DNA from 2 places in the Aquibium oceanicum genome. Region 1 is predicted to be linked to the other one. Evidence: predicted binding sites of a transcription regulator. Region 1 holds the regulator's gene; the other holds the start of a gene.

Region 1 (7,445 bases):
TGCCGCCGCCCGGCCGGATGGTGCCCGACAGTGCCGAATGGCGCGCCGCCGCCGAGCGCGGCGAGATGGTCTTCGGCTCGATCGGCTGCGAGGGCTGCCACAAGCCGTCCCTGCCCCTTTCGTCCCTATCCTTCGCCGATCCCGGGCCGTTCGACATGGCGGGAACTCTGCGGACCGGGGACGTGCGGGCGCCGGCCGTCTACGATCTCGCCCTGCTCGAATGGGCCAGGCACCTGCCCCGCAACGACAAAGGTGAAGTTCTGGTGCCTTTGTTCGGCGACCTGAAGCGGCACGCCATCGCGGATCAGTACGTCGCGACGCTCGGCAACGAACTGCTCGCCCAGCGTTTCGTGGAACGCAACGTCTTCATGACCGCGGAACTGTGGGGCGTCGGATCGACCGATCCCTACGGCCACCGCAACGACATCGCTTCGCTCGACGGCGTCATCCGCGCCCATGGCGGCCAGGCGCGCGACACCCGCGACCGCTACATCGCGCTTCCCGATGAGGATCGCCACGCCATCATCGCTTTCCTGAAGACGCTGGTGATCGAGCCGGAGGAGGTGAAATGATCAGGCATCGAAAACTCCTTCTGGCGCTGGCGGCAGTCGCCGCGATGTCGTCGGTTTCCGCAGCACACTCGGAAGACGCTTTCCCCGCCCCGATCAGCACCGACATTCCGCTGATGCATGAGGAAGCGGCGGCGGCAGGCATCGTGCATGCCTATCGCGGACCGTGGGAGTACTTCGTCGGCGGCGGCGGGGCCTCGCTGGACTGCAACGACGACCGCATGCCCGACATCTTCCTGGCCGGCGGCCGCGACGCGGCACGCTTCTACGTCAACCGGAGCACCGCCGGAGGACCGCTGCGTTTCGAGGAGAAGCCGATCGCCATCGATCCAGAAGACCTTGAAAAGGTGCTCGGCGCCTATGCGCTCGACATCGACGGCGACGGCATGCGCGACCTCGTTCTGATGCGGGTCGGCGAGAACGTGATTCTCAAGGGCGGGCCGGAGTGCACCTACTCGAAAGCCAACCGGGAATTCACCTTCGACGGCGGCAAGGCCTGGACGACCTCGTTCGCCGCGACCTGGGAAGCCGGCCAGAAATTTCCCACCCTCGCCTTCGGCAACTATGTCGACCGCCATGCGCCGGGCTCGCCCTGGGGCACGTGCCACGACAACGACCTGTTCCGGCCGGAGGCCGGCGACAGGCCCGACTATTCCGACCGCCAGGCATTGCGGCCCGGTCATTGCGCGCTTTCGATGCTCTTCACCGACTGGAACCGCTCCGGCACGCCGTCGCTGCGGATCACCAACGACCGCCAGTATTATCGCGGTGGCGAGGAACAGCTCTGGCGGGTCGAGCCGGACCGGCCGGCGAAGCTCTACGGCAAATCGGACGGCTGGCAGCATCTGACGATCTGGGGCATGGGCATCGCCGAGGGCGATCTCGACGGCGACGGTTTTCCGGAATACGCGCTCACTTCGATGGGCGACACCAAGCTGCAGAAACTGTCGGAGGACGCAGACGAGGACGAGCCGCTCTACACCGACATCGCCTTTGCCAGGCATGCCACCGCCCACCGTCCCTATGTCGGCGACGACCTGAAGCCCTCGACCGGCTGGCATTCGGAGTTCGCCGACTTCAACAATGACGGCCTGCTCGACCTCTACATCGCCAAGGGCAACGTGGAGCGCATGCCCGACTTCGCCGGTTTCGACCCTGACAACCTGCTGCTCGGCCAATGGGACCAGACATTTGCCGAGGCCGGCCACCAGGCGGGGATCGACCTGCCGACCAAGGGGCGCGGCGCCCTTGTCGAGGACTTCAACGCCGACGGCATGCTCGACCTGCTGGTCGTGAACCGCGAACAGAACGTCTCGCTGTTCCGCAACTCAGGTGCAGTGACCGAATACGGCTCACGGCCGATGGGCAATTTCGTCGCGATCGAACTCGAGCAGCCGGCGCCGAACGGAAACGCCGTCGGCGCGCTGATCTCCGTCAAGGCCGGCAATTCCACCTTCAACCGTACGGTCCAGGCCGGTGGCGGCCATGCGTCGGGCCATACCGGCTTCGTCCATGTCGGGGTCGGCACCGCCGAGCGCGCTGAAATCCGCGTCAAGTGGCCGGACGGCGAATGGAGCGCGCCCTACCGGGTGTTCGCCAACAATTTCGTCCTCATCGGCAGGGAAGCGAAGGCCGCGCGCTACTGGTATCCGCCGGAAGACGATTCCTGGCAGGCCTCGTCGGCGCAGTAGCGATCCGCCGTGCGTTCCGCGGCCAAACTGCTTCTCGCCACCCTGACGGCGGGCTGGCTGTGCGCGGGTGCGGCCCCCGCCCTTTCGGGCCCGACGGCCGATCATGCGTGCCCGTCCTTTGAAGACGCGGTCAAAGCAAGTGGCGAGCAGCTCGTCACGCTCGCGGCGACACGCGGCCTGACATACGAGCTGCAACCCTTTCCCAACGATCTGCGCGGCGCGATCCTCTCTTATGTCGGCTTCCGCGTCTCGCCCTCGGATGACCGGAGCAACGGCCTCATCTTCTATCTCCGCAGCGGCAGGATCGTCTGCGGCTATCTCTGGCGCGATCGCACCGGGGGAGCCGATGGAGCGCATCGTGGCACGGGGAAACCGCATGCGGACGTCCGGGAGCCGGATGCAATCTTCCGATTGCCGGTGCGCGACGTGGGCGAACTGGTCGACCTGATCGAACGGGTGCGCAATGCACTGACGGCGGGCGGCAACAGCGCAGAGCGCAGCCCCAGGCTTCGCGATGAAAACTCGTTCGGTACCACGCGCGGCGCACGGGCTTTGGCAGACGCATCCGAACCTTCCGGAGAGCAGCGAGCGGCAATGCTGGCGGACCTGTCACAAAAGCTCTTCGGAGAAACCGAAAGCATCATCGAGGAATTCGCCAACCTGACGGTCGTGCCGGCGCTCAACATCGGCACGGTGCCCTTTGGCGTCCTCGACCCGAATGGCGACGGGATTCCGCTGGTCCACTCGACTGCAGTCAACGTCGAGGCGTCGATGAACGACGTGGCGGCGGGACGGCTGTTTGCGATCGCGCCCGAAGTGCGGCCCCAGACGATCGCCGGCGATCCGGACGCCACGGGCGATCCGGAATGGATCTTCCCGCGGCTGCCTGGTGCCGCGGCCGAGGCGCGCACGATCGCCGCCCGCTTCGAGGCGACGCCGATCATCGGCTCCGACGCGACGATCGAGACGGTGACCCGCCACCTAGCCGAGGACACCTACATCCACCTCGCCGCCCATGGCCTCAGCAGCATCACGGATCCGGTGGACGGCAGCTTCATCGCGCTCAGCGATGGCAGGCTCACGGCCCGCGCGATCCAGGAGATGCGGCTTTCGAACAACCCGCTCGTGGTGCTGAGCGCCTGCCAGACCGGGCTGGGCAACCCGCTCGACGCCGGGATCGTCGGGCTTGCGCGCGCCTTCATGCTTGCCGGCGCGAGCAGCGTCATCGTCAGCCTCTGGAACGTCGACGACGAGGCGACCTCGTGGATCATGACGCGCTTCGTCGATTTCCTGACCAACCACCCGCCGGGCACGGCGCTACGCCTGGCGCAGGACGCGGCGCGCGAGCGCTGGCCCGAACCCTCGAAGTGGGGCGCTTTCGTGCTGTTCGGGTCACGCACGGTGGTGCTGGCTCCCGCGGACGACGACCGCCCCATGTCGGTAGCGCTGAACGTGCTTCCTCTGGTGAAGCGCGTGGGCAGCGAGGACATGGACCCTATCGGACCAGGCGCGGCGGTTCGGGTCGGCGCCGGAGACGAGCTTCATCTCGACATCGCCAACCTCGGCGGCAAGCCAGTCGATCTCGACGTCCTCTATGCGGACGCGGAGGGGACGGTCTCGCATCTCCTGTCGGAGCGCGTGCCGGCGGGCGACGAAGAGCGCCTTGGCCTCGTCCGCTTCACCGACACGACGGTGGGAATGGAACGGGCGATCATCGTGGTACGTGAAGCCGCGCCCGCATCGCCGCTGCGTCCGCTGTCGGATTTTGAAAGCGTGCCGGGCACGATGCTGGCGCACCTGCTGCTCAGTCCCGCGTCGCTGCGGACATTGCTGCCCGGCGGCATCCGCAAGGTCTCGCAGTTCGGCGGACGGGAGTTCCTCGGGTCGTTCGTGGGAGCGAGCGAGCGCTTCGAACTGGCGCTGTCGGAGGCCCGGCACATGGGTGCAAGGGGGTCGCCCTCGCGCGAACAGCCATCCGCCGCCTCTCGGCGGCGGGCGGGCGTGATGGTCGTGCCGTTCGAGGTGTCGCGGTAGCGCCGGTCAGGCCTCGCGGATCGCGTAGCCCGCGCCGCGGATCGTGCGGATGACGTCGGGCATGCGGCCGTTGTTGACCGCCTTGCGCAGGCGACCGACATGGACGTCGACGGTGCGTTCGTCGATGTAGATCGTCTCGCCCCAGACATTGTCCAGAAGCTGCCCGCGCGAGAAGACGCGACCGGGATGCTGCATCAGGAATTCGAGCAGGCGGAACTCGGTCGGTCCGAGCTTGATCTCGCTCTTCTTGCGATAGACGCGATGGGACTCGCGGTCGAGCACGATGTCGCCGACCTTGAGCACACTCGACAGGACCTCCGGCTTGGCACGGCGCAGCAGAGCGCGGACGCGGGCGATGAATTCGGGGGTGGAGAAAGGCTTTACTAGGTAATCGTCGGCGCCGGTGGAGAGGCCGCGCACGCGATCGCTCTCCTCGCCGCGCGCCGTGAGCATGATGATCGGCAGGCGTTCCGTCTCAGGGCGCATTCTCAGCCGCCTGCACAGTTCGATGCCCGAAATCGCGGGCACCATCCAGTCGAGCACCAGAAGATCCGGCACGCTCTCCTGCAGCCGTATCTCGGCCTCGTCGCCGCGGGTGACGATCTCGACCTGATAACCTTCTGCTTCGAGGTTGTATTTGAGGAGGACGCAGAGCGGCTCCTCATCCTCGACCACCATGACCTTTGCTGCAATCATGCCGCGTCGTCCTCAGGCGTTCGCCCCGGCCATCACCGTCTCGTCGGTCTTGGGCCGCGCCATGGGCAGTTGCTTGCCGGTCATGACGTAGTAGGCGTTTTCCGCGATGTTCGTGACGTGATCGCCGATGCGCTCCAGGTTCTTGGCGCAGAACAGGAGATGGGTGCACGACGTGATGTTGCGCGGGTCTTCCATCATGTAGGTCAGGAGCTCGCGGAAGATCGCCGTGTACTTGATGTCGATCTTCTCGTCCTCGACGCGCAGCGGTACCAGCGCCTCGGCCTCGCGCGCGACGTACAGGTCGACCACCTTCTTGACCTGGCGGTGGACGAGCTCGGCCATGCTCTCGATCGAATAGGACAGGCTGGTCGGCGTCGAGGTCAGCCCCACAGCACCGACACGCTTGGCGATGTTCTTGGCGAGATCGCCGATGCGCTCCAGATCGCCGGCCATGCGGATGGCGCTGACGACGGCGCGCAGATCCTGCGCCATCGGCTGGCGGCGGGCGATCAGCGTGATTGCCTTGTCGTCGAGCTCGCGCTGCTTGGCGTCCATGATGGCATCGTCGGAGATGATGCGCTGGGCGAGCGCCGCGTCGGTGGAAAGCAGCGCGCGGGTGGCGTCGTCCACCATCGAGGCCGCGAGTTCGCCCATGTCGCACAGAAGGCGATCGATACTTTGAAGTTCCTCGTCGAAGGAGGCAACGGTGTGCTCGCCCATGGTCCTGTCCTCGTATCCTGGTGCCGGATCAGCCGAAGCGACCGGTGATGTAGTCCTGGGTGCGCTTGTCGTCGGGGTTGGTGAACATCTTGTCCGTCGGGCCTTCCTCCACGAGGTAGCCGAGATGGAACATCGCGGTGCGCTGCGAGACGCGGGCGGCCTGCTGCATCGAGTGCGTGACGATAACGATCGTGTAGTTCTGGCGAAGCTCGTCGATCAGTTCCTCGACCTTGGCGGTGGCGATCGGATCGAGCGCCGAGCACGGCTCGTCCATGAGGATGACCTCCGGAGAGACCGCGATGGCGCGGGCGATGCACAGGCGCTGCTGCTGGCCGCCGGACAGGCCGGTGCCCGGCTCCTGAAGCCTGTCCTTGACCTCGTTCCAGATCGCCGCCTTCTGCAGGCTGGATTCCACCACGGCGTCGAGCTCGGCCTTGTTCGTGGTCAGGCCGTGGATGCGGGGGCCGTAGGCGATGTTCTCGTAGATCGACTTCGGAAACGGGTTCGGCTTCTGGAACACCATGCCGACACGGGCCCGGAGCTCCACGACGTCGATCTTCGGATCGTAGATGTCCTCGCCGTCGAGCGTGATCTTGCCGCCGATCCTGGCGATGTCGATGGTGTCGTTCATCCGGTTCAGGCAGCGCAGGAAGGTGGACTTGCCGCAGCCCGACGGCCCGATGAGTGCCATCACCTGCTTTTCCGGAACGTTCAGGTCGACGTCGAACAGCGCCTGCTTTTCCCCATAGTGCACCGTGACCTTTTCGCCCCGCATCTTGTAGCTGGTCATGGCATCGGGGGTCATGAGCTTCTTCTCGACTGCGGCTTCGCTCAGCATGTTCATGTCCTTGTACTCCATTACCAGCGGCGTTCGAAGCGCCGGCGAAGTATGATAGCGCCGATGTTCATGACCGCCAGGAACATCAGCAGGATGATGATGGCGCCCGACGTGCGCTCCACGAAGGCGCGCTCGGCTTCGTTGGCCCACATGTAGATCTGCACCGGCAGCGCCGTTGCGGGATCGAGCGGCGAAGTGGGATAATTGGCCACGAAGGCCACCATGCCGATCAGCAGCAGCGGCGCCGTTTCGCCGAGCGCCTGCGCCAGGCCGATGATGGTGCCGGTGAGGATACCGGGCGCGGCGAGCGGCAGGACGTGGTGGAACACCATCTGCGTCTTCGATGCGCCGAGCCCGAGCGCCGCGGCGCGGATCGAGGGCGGTACGGCCCGCAGGGCGGCGCGCGTGGCGATGATGATCGTCGGCAGGGTCATCAGGGTCAGCACCAGCCCGCCGACGAGCGACGCGGAACGGGGGAGTTCCATGAAGTTGATGAAGACCGCCAGCCCGAGCAGGCCGAAGACGATCGACGGCACCGCGGCCAGGTTGTTGATGTTGACCTCGATGAGATCGGTGAAGCGGTTCTTCGGCGCGAACTCTTCCAGGTAGATGGAGGCCGCGACGCCGATCGGCAGCGCCAGGATCAGCACGATCAGCATCATGAAGAGCGAGCCGATGATCGCCACACCCATGCCGGCGGTCTCGGGACGGCTGGACGCGCCGTAGGTGAACAGGCCGGTATTGAACTTCTGTTCGATCACGCCCGCCTGCTGGAGCTGGCGTATCCACTCCAGTTGCTGATCGGAGACCTTGCGACGGGATTCCTCGACCGTCAGGTCCACCTGTCCCTTCACCGCGGAATCCACGTCGGCGGTGGCCAGTACCCAGACGGTCTGC
Region 2 (7,445 bases), 2.3 Mb from region 1:
ACCGACTTGCCGGCTCCCGACGCGCCGACGAAGCCGAGGATCTCGCCGCGATAGACGTCGAGGTCCAGTCCGTCGAGCACTACCTGCTCTCCGAAGGCTACTTTGACGCCGCGTACCGAAAGGACGATGTCGTGGTCCGTGCCGTCAGGCGCGCCTGTGTCCATGCTGGTTGCCATTGCCGCCACTGCCCGGGAACTAGAAATCGATCGCCGCGTAGAAGATTGCGAAGAACCCGTCCACGACGATGACGACGAAGATGGACTTCACGACCGAAGCGGTAACGTGTCGTCCGAGGGATTCCGCGCTACCGCCAACCTTCATGCCCTCGACCGATCCGATGATGCCGATGATCAAAGCCATGAATGGGGCTTTGATGAGGCCCGACAGAACACTCGTATAATCGACCGCCGCACTCATGCGGTCGAAGAAGGCCTCCGGCGTGATGCCGGAATAGACCCAGCCCACGCCCATGGCGCCGATGATCGCAGCGACGTTCGACGCCACCGTGAGGCACGGCAGGACGATGACGAGCGCGACAAGCCGCGGAAAGACAAGCACCCCGATGGGGTTTAGACCGATCACGGTGAGGGCGTCGACTTCCTCGCGCATCTTCATCGAGCCGATCTCGGCGGTGATGGCGCTGCCGGTGCGACCGGCGATCATGATCGCGGTCAGGAGCACGCCCATCTCGCGCAAGACGAGGATGCCGACCAGGTCGACGACGAAGATCTCTGCACCGAAATAGCGCAACTGGAAGGCGCCCTGCTGCGCCACGATGGCGCCGACGATAGTCGACATCAACAGGACAACCGGGATGGCACCGATGCCCATCCGGTCGATCTGGGTGGCGATGGCGGCTATGTTCACGCCGTGCCCGCGTCCGCGCTTCATCTGGGAGCCGCGGACCGTGGCGCCGAGAATGTGCATCGCCATCAGGAATTCCTCGCCGCCCTGGACAACGACGCGCCCGATTCCCTCGAGCATCGCGACCGGTCCAAACCGACGGGTCTCCTCCGGTGGGATGTCCTGCTGGATCGCGTCGTCGACGGCGGCGAGCAGGATCGTCTCCGTAGGTCCGGCCTCGCGAATCTCGACGTCGTGCCCGGCTTTCTCGTGCGCCGCCGCCAGCCGCTTGATGACCCAAGCGCCGGCCGTGTCCATCCGGGTCACGGAGGACAGGTCGATGACGAGCGACTTGGCGCCAGTCTCCCCTTCCAGCTCGCGCAATTCGGGCTCGACGCTTGCCACCGTGCGCGTGAGCCACGGGCCGCCCAGCGAAACGCTGAGCTGCCCGCCTTCCGCGCGTCGTTCGACGGTCGGCCGGCGGGGCGGTTCGGATCGATCTTGCGGACTTTCGTCTGCCTGGTGCTTGTCCAACATGGGAAGGACTATTAACCCTTGGATGCGGTCGTGTCGATTTGTCGGATGCGTCGCAACAGTTCCGGCATCGGAAGTACCATGACTAATTCTCTGCAGCTCGAAACCGAACGGTTCCCGATAGCGGGAAGCTTTAGAATCTCGCGCGGTTCCAAGACCGAGGCGGAAGTCGTCATTTGCACGATCCGCCAGGGCGATCATTCCGGACGCGGCGAGTGCGTTCCCTACGGGCGCTACGGCGAGACGGTGGCGAACGTGCTCGACGCGGTCGAGGCGGTGCGCGGCGACATCGAACGCGGCCTGTCGCGCGAGGAACTCCTGTCGGCCATGCGCCCGGGCGCAGCCCGCAACGCCGTCGACTGCGCGCTGTGGGACCTGGAAGCAAAAAGCCTGGGCCACAATGCGCACATGCGCGTGTGCCGGGTGCTGCCGCGGCCGGTGGTCACTGCCTACACGATCTCCCTCGGCGATCCCGAAGAGATGGCGGGCCAAGCCCGCGCGGCAGCCGAACGCCCGCTGCTCAAGGTCAAGGTCGGCGCGGCGAACGACGCCGCCCGCATCCACGCGGTCGCAAGTGCGGCGCCGAACAGCCGCATTATCCTGGATGCGAACGAGGGCTGGACCGAGGACAATATCCGCGAGAATCTCATGGCCGCCGCGCAGTTCCACATCGCGCTGGTCGAGCAGCCGCTCCCGGCCGGAAAGGACGCGATTTTGCGCGACATCCCCCATCCTGTGCCGATCTGCGCTGACGAGAGTGTGCATACCGCCGACAGCATCCCGGAACTCACCGGGCTCTACGATTTCGTCAACATCAAGCTGGACAAGACCGGCGGCCTGACCGCCGCCATGCAGCTGCGCGACCGGGCGCGACAGGCCGGCTTCGGTATCATGGTGGGCTGCATGGTCGGCACGTCCCTGTCGATGGCGCCTGCCGTGCTCCTGGCGCAGGACGCGGACTACGTCGATCTCGACGGGCCGCTGCTTCTCGCGCGCGACCGCTCGCCCGCGCTTTCCTATTCCGGTTCGCTGGTGTCACCGCCCTCGCCCGCCCTCTGGGGTTAGCCGGTAAGCGGCCAAAGCCAAGACAAGCCCGACCGACGAGAGCGCCGCCATCGCCAGGAAGCCGACGGCGCCGGCATATGCATAGAGCGGTCCCGACGCGAGGGTGACCACGGCCATGCCGCCGCTGTTGGCTGCGAACGCAATGCCTTGCGCGGCTCCGGTACGCTCCTCGGGTATCGTCTCGGCGATCATCTTCTGGAGCCCCAGCATCGTCAGGCCGGTCGAGAACGCGTGGAGGGCCTGCACGACGCCGAACCCGGCAAGGCCGAGACCGAGCGGCCACACCAGAGGCATCGCCACCCATCTGACCACCGCGGCACCGGCGCAGACGGCGAGGATCGCAGGCACGCCGAACCCCGAAAAGAGCCGGCGGAAGACGAAAAATAGGAACATCTCCGCGAGCACCATCAACGCCCACAGGAACCCGACGGTGTCGGACGCGATCCCCAGGGATTTCCAGTAGATCGAACCGAAAGCGTAGAAGAAGCCGTGACTGGCGATGACAGAGCCGCAACCGAAAGCGATGGTCAGGAAATACGGATCGGAGAGTACGCGCCGGGCATCCGGCAGATCGGTGGGGAGTTGCGACGGCCGCCGCGGACGACCCAGCCGGGGCGCGAAGAGCGCGGCCACGACGATCCCGGCGAGACCGCCGCTGAAGAGCCACGGGAAGACGCCGGCGTCAAAGCGCGCCAGCACCGCGCCGCCCGCGAGATTGGCCGCCAGGAAGGAGGCCGTGCCCCAGATGCGCAGGCGGGAATAATCGGACCCGTAGCGGCGCACGCCCGAAAGTGCGAGCGAATCGGCAAGCGGAGAATGCGGCGACCACACGACAGAGAGGATCAACGAGATCGACAGTACGAATACCGGACCTACCGGCAGGAAATAGCCGAGCGAGGCCACCAGGGCGGCAGCTGCGAGCGCGATCAGCACATAGGCACGGTCGGGCGCGCGGTCGGCGAATGCGGTGATCGCCGGCACCGCCATGAGGCGCACGAAGATGGGCGCCGACAGGATCAGTCCCACCTGCGCCGCATCGAAGCCGCGCTCCTCCAACCACAGCGGAAAGTACGGAAGGTGGAATCCCATCGGCACGAAGATCGCGGCGAACAGCAGCGACATGCGCGCCTCGAAATGCGGCGGCTTGACCGATTGTTCGGGCGTCAGCGGAGGAAGGGACATGCGAAAGCGGAATTCCGGCGACTTCGGGAGGCGCGCCATGCGGGTCCCGAGCAATAGGCCCCCGATACCACCAAAGCCGGCATCGTGAAACGCCGGTGTCCGATCGGACTTGGCCGTCAGGCCGCCATCAGTCCCGGCCGGGCTAAGCCGCTTCCACCGCCCTGTCGCGAACCAGCCCGAGGACGGGCTCGGAAGCAGGCTCCGGCTCGGCATGGACGACCTTCGCCCAGGTCAGGATCTCAAACGTGCCGTCCAGGCGCTCGGCCACCGCCGTGCAGCTTTCCACCCAGTCGCCGGTGTTGATGTATTCGACGCCGGAGATGGTCTCGATCGTGGCGTGGTGAATGTGGCCGCAGATGATGCCGTCTACGCCAGACCGCCGCGCCTCTTCCGCCACGACGTTCTGGAACGAGCCGATGAAGTTTACGGCACGCTTCACCTTGACCTTCGCCCACGACGAGAACGACCAATAGGGCATGCCGAACGCGCGCCGGAATAGACCGATCGCCCGGTTGACCACGATCGCGGCGTCGTAGGCCTTGTCGCCCAGATAAGCGAGCCAGCGCACGTTGTGGACGACGCTGTCGAACTGGTCGCCGTGAATCACGAGAAAGCGCCGCCCGTCGGCGGTCTCGTGCACCACGCGATCCGCGACGACGATGCCGCCGAAATGCACGCCCTGGAAGCCGCGCAGGAACTCGTCGTGGTTGCCGGCGATGTAGACGATCTCCGCACCCTTGCGCGCCTTGCGCAGCAGCTTCTGGACGACGTCGTTGTGGGCCTGCGGCCAGTGCCAGGAGCGGCGCAGCCGCCAGCCGTCGACGATGTCGCCAACGAGAAATATCTTCTGCGCTTCGTGAAAGCGCAGGAAATCGATCAGGAACTCGGCCTTGGCGGGCTTCGAGCCGAGATGCACGTCCGATATGAAGAGCGTGCGGAAATTGCGGATCGGCTCGTCTTTCATCGGATCGCCCCGGCCTTTCTCTTGGAGGAAGGCAAGACACGATTCATGTCACAGGCTTATGACGGTTGTGGATTCCCACTCCGCCCGCTAGACCGTTTCGCGGAAACGGGTGGGAGGAACGGCGATGGATCTCGGCATCAGGGGACGCAGGGCGATCGTGTGCGCGTCGAGCAAGGGGCTCGGACGCGCCTGCGCCATGGCGCTCGCGGAGGCCGGATGCGACGTCGTGGTCAACGGCCGCAACACCGAGGTGCTCGCCCGGACCGCGGCGGAGATCCGCGAGCGGTTTGGCGTGACGGTCGAGGAGGTCGCGGCGGACGTTTCGACGCCGGAAGGCCAGAAGGCGCTGCTCACCGCCTGTCCCGCGCCCGACATCCTCGTCAACAACAATGGCGGTCCTCCGCTGAAGGATTTCCGCCAGCTCGACCGCGCGGCGATGCTGGAAGGCGTCGCCCAGAACATGGTTACCCCGATCGAGCTGATCCAGGCGGTCATCGACGGCATGGCCGAGCGTGGCTTCGGCCGGATCGTCAACATCACCTCGCTGTCGGTCTACCAGCCGATCCCAGGCCTCGATCTCTCGTCCGGCGCGCGGGCCGGCCTGACGGCCTTCCTCGCCGGCGTGGCGCGCACGGTCGCCGGCAAGAACGTCACCATCAACAACGTCCTGCCCGGCAAGTTCGATACCGACCGCATCCGCAAGACCATCGTCTTCGCGGCTGAGAAATCCGGAGTCAGCGAGACCGAACAGGCCGAGCGCACGGCGAACGAAATCCCTGCTGGCCGGCTCGGCCGGCCCGAGGAGTTCGGCCAGGCCTGCGCGTTCCTGTGTTCGCAGAATTCGGGGTACATCACCGGGCAGAACCTCGTTCTCGACGGCGGGCTGTTCAACAGCGCCTTTTGAGCCGTCGATCCGCTTCATCCGCTGCATTCATCGGGAGGGACAGAAAAGTGAAACTGGTGCGTTTTGGTGAACCGGGCAACGAAAAACCCGGACTGGTCGACGCCGACGGCGTTTTGCGCGATGCCTCGGGCGTCATCGACGACTATGGGCCCGAGACGCTGTCGCCCGCGCTGAAGGAAAAGCTTTCGGCGGTAGATCCCGCGTCGCTCCCGAAGGCGCCGGAAGGCGCGCGCATCGGCTCGCCGGTGAAGCGCATCGGGCACTTCATCGCGATCGGCCTCAACTACGCCGACCACGCCGCCGAAACCGGCGCCGCGATCCCCAACGAGCCGATCGTGTTCTCGAAGGCGCCGAGTTGCCTGTGCGGCCCGAACGACGACATCCTGATGCCGAAGGGCTCGCAGAAGCTCGACTGGGAGGTCGAACTCGCCATCGTAATCGGCGAACGCTGCGACTACGTCACCGAGGAGGAGGCACTGTCGAAGGTGTTCGGGTACGCGCTCTGCAACGACGTCTCCGAGCGCGCCTACCAGGCCGAGCGCGGCGGCCAGTGGATCAAGGGCAAGAGCGCGCCGACCTTCGGCCCACTGGGCCCCTGGCTGGTCACAGCCGACGAGGTTGCCGACCCGCAGAACCTTTCCATGTTCCTCGATGTGAACGGCGAGCGCATGCAGACCGGCACCACTTCGACGATGATCTTCCCGGTCGCAGAGATCATATCCTATCTCTCCGAGTTCATGGTGCTGGAACCCGGCGACGTCATCACCACGGGCACCCCGCCCGGCGTCGGCCTCGGCAAGAAGCCGCCGATATTCCTCAAGGTCGGCGACACCATGCACCTCGGCATCGACGGCCTCGGCGAACAGCGTCAGACGGTGGTCGGACGCTAGCGGTTTTCAGAAGGCCCGCGGCGGGACGAACAGGCAGATGGTCCTGCCGTCGTTCCTGCCGGCGACAGAGCACCAGTGGAACTCGCCGTCCGGCGAGTTCCGCACCCTCCGGTCGCTGTAGGCGACCACTTCTCCGGTCGAGGCGATCACGTAGCCTTCCGGCCTTTCGCTGATCACCCTCGCTTCGACCGGGCGACAGTCGAACCCCGAGCAACAGGCGAAGGGATAGTTCCAGCCCGACGGGGCGTCATGGGCGTGGGCGCCGCCGAAGATACCCGAGGCAAACGCGGCAAGGGCCATTGTTCGAAGAAGCGCGAGGGGCTTTGCCTGGCGGCTCGCGCGGCGCATGAAGCGCCAACTGTGCGGATGTTCTCGACCTTGATGCATGTTCGGCTCCGGGCTTCAGCTCTTCGCTTGCCCGTCCTCGAACATTTCCGGCCCGCTCGGGCGAGACGGTCCACGGTTCACGAGCCCTGCTCCGGCTACCGACCGTCCCTGCCTTCGGCAGCCCTCATCCTTCGCTGATTCGTCAGCCGGCGCAAGAGTCGCCGAGGAGACTGATTCTGGATCGGATTCAAACATCGGCGGCGACACACGTCCGGGTGGGTATTCGGCAAAGCGTTTGCTGAAAGGCAGCTATCGACGCCGTGCCTCCGCTTTCGTAAACTCGCGGGAGCAATTCCATGGAGGTCTCGATGAACGTCCATCCCTCTGCCGAGCCTTCCTGGAACGGCCTTGCCGAGAGCCGGCCGACGCTCGACAGCCGGGCCTATTACGGCACCGAGGAATATGACCGCGACCTCAGGGATATCTGGTATCGGAACTGGGTCTACGCCTGCCGGTCGAGCGAGTTGGCCGAGCCGCGCGATTTCCGGCTGTTCCGGCTCGGCGACCAGGAAATCCTCCTGCTGCGCGGCGAGGACGGAGACCTGCGCGCCTTTCACAACACCTGCCGGCATCGCGGTTCGGCGCTGAAATCGGAGGACAGCGGGCGGCTGAAGTCGCGGCTGATCGTGTGCCCCTATCACGCCTGGTCCTATTCGCTGAACGGCGATCTGGTGCG

What was found. The regulator PhoB, encoded in region 1, activates phosphate uptake and scavenging genes when phosphate is short. The targets are predictions, from matches to a motif close to TGTCATNNANCTGTCAT.
Region 2: BSQ44_RS12665 (UDP-2,3-diacylglucosamine diphosphatase) is a predicted target of PhoB. The motif match lies at 4,636-4,652, and genes of this name have one in related genera.

The regions. Positions count from the first base shown of each region.
Region 1 covers NZ_CP018171.1:4,866,599-4,874,043, forward strand. The annotation lists gene BSQ44_RS23790 (cytochrome c family protein) at 1-572, shown strand, start outside; gene BSQ44_RS23795 (CRTAC1 family protein) at 569-2,260, shown strand; gene BSQ44_RS23800 (CHAT domain-containing protein) at 2,270-4,294, shown strand; gene phoB (phosphate regulon transcriptional regulator PhoB) at 4,301-4,990, opposite strand; gene phoU (phosphate signaling complex protein PhoU) at 5,003-5,710, opposite strand; gene pstB (phosphate ABC transporter ATP-binding protein PstB) at 5,739-6,554, opposite strand; gene pstA (phosphate ABC transporter permease PstA) at 6,569-7,445, opposite strand, start outside.
Region 2 covers NZ_CP018171.1:2,566,838-2,574,282, reverse strand. The annotation lists gene BSQ44_RS12685 (ABC transporter ATP-binding protein) at 1-176, opposite strand, end outside; gene BSQ44_RS12680 (ABC transporter permease) at 196-1,380, opposite strand; gene dgcA (N-acetyl-D-Glu racemase DgcA) at 1,459-2,442, shown strand; gene BSQ44_RS12670 (MFS transporter) at 2,413-3,624, opposite strand; gene BSQ44_RS12665 (UDP-2,3-diacylglucosamine diphosphatase) at 3,767-4,588, opposite strand; gene BSQ44_RS12660 (SDR family oxidoreductase) at 4,713-5,492, shown strand; gene BSQ44_RS12655 (fumarylacetoacetate hydrolase family protein) at 5,540-6,382, shown strand; gene BSQ44_RS12650 (hypothetical protein) at 6,389-6,682, opposite strand; gene BSQ44_RS12645 (aromatic ring-hydroxylating oxygenase subunit alpha) at 7,078-7,445, shown strand, end outside.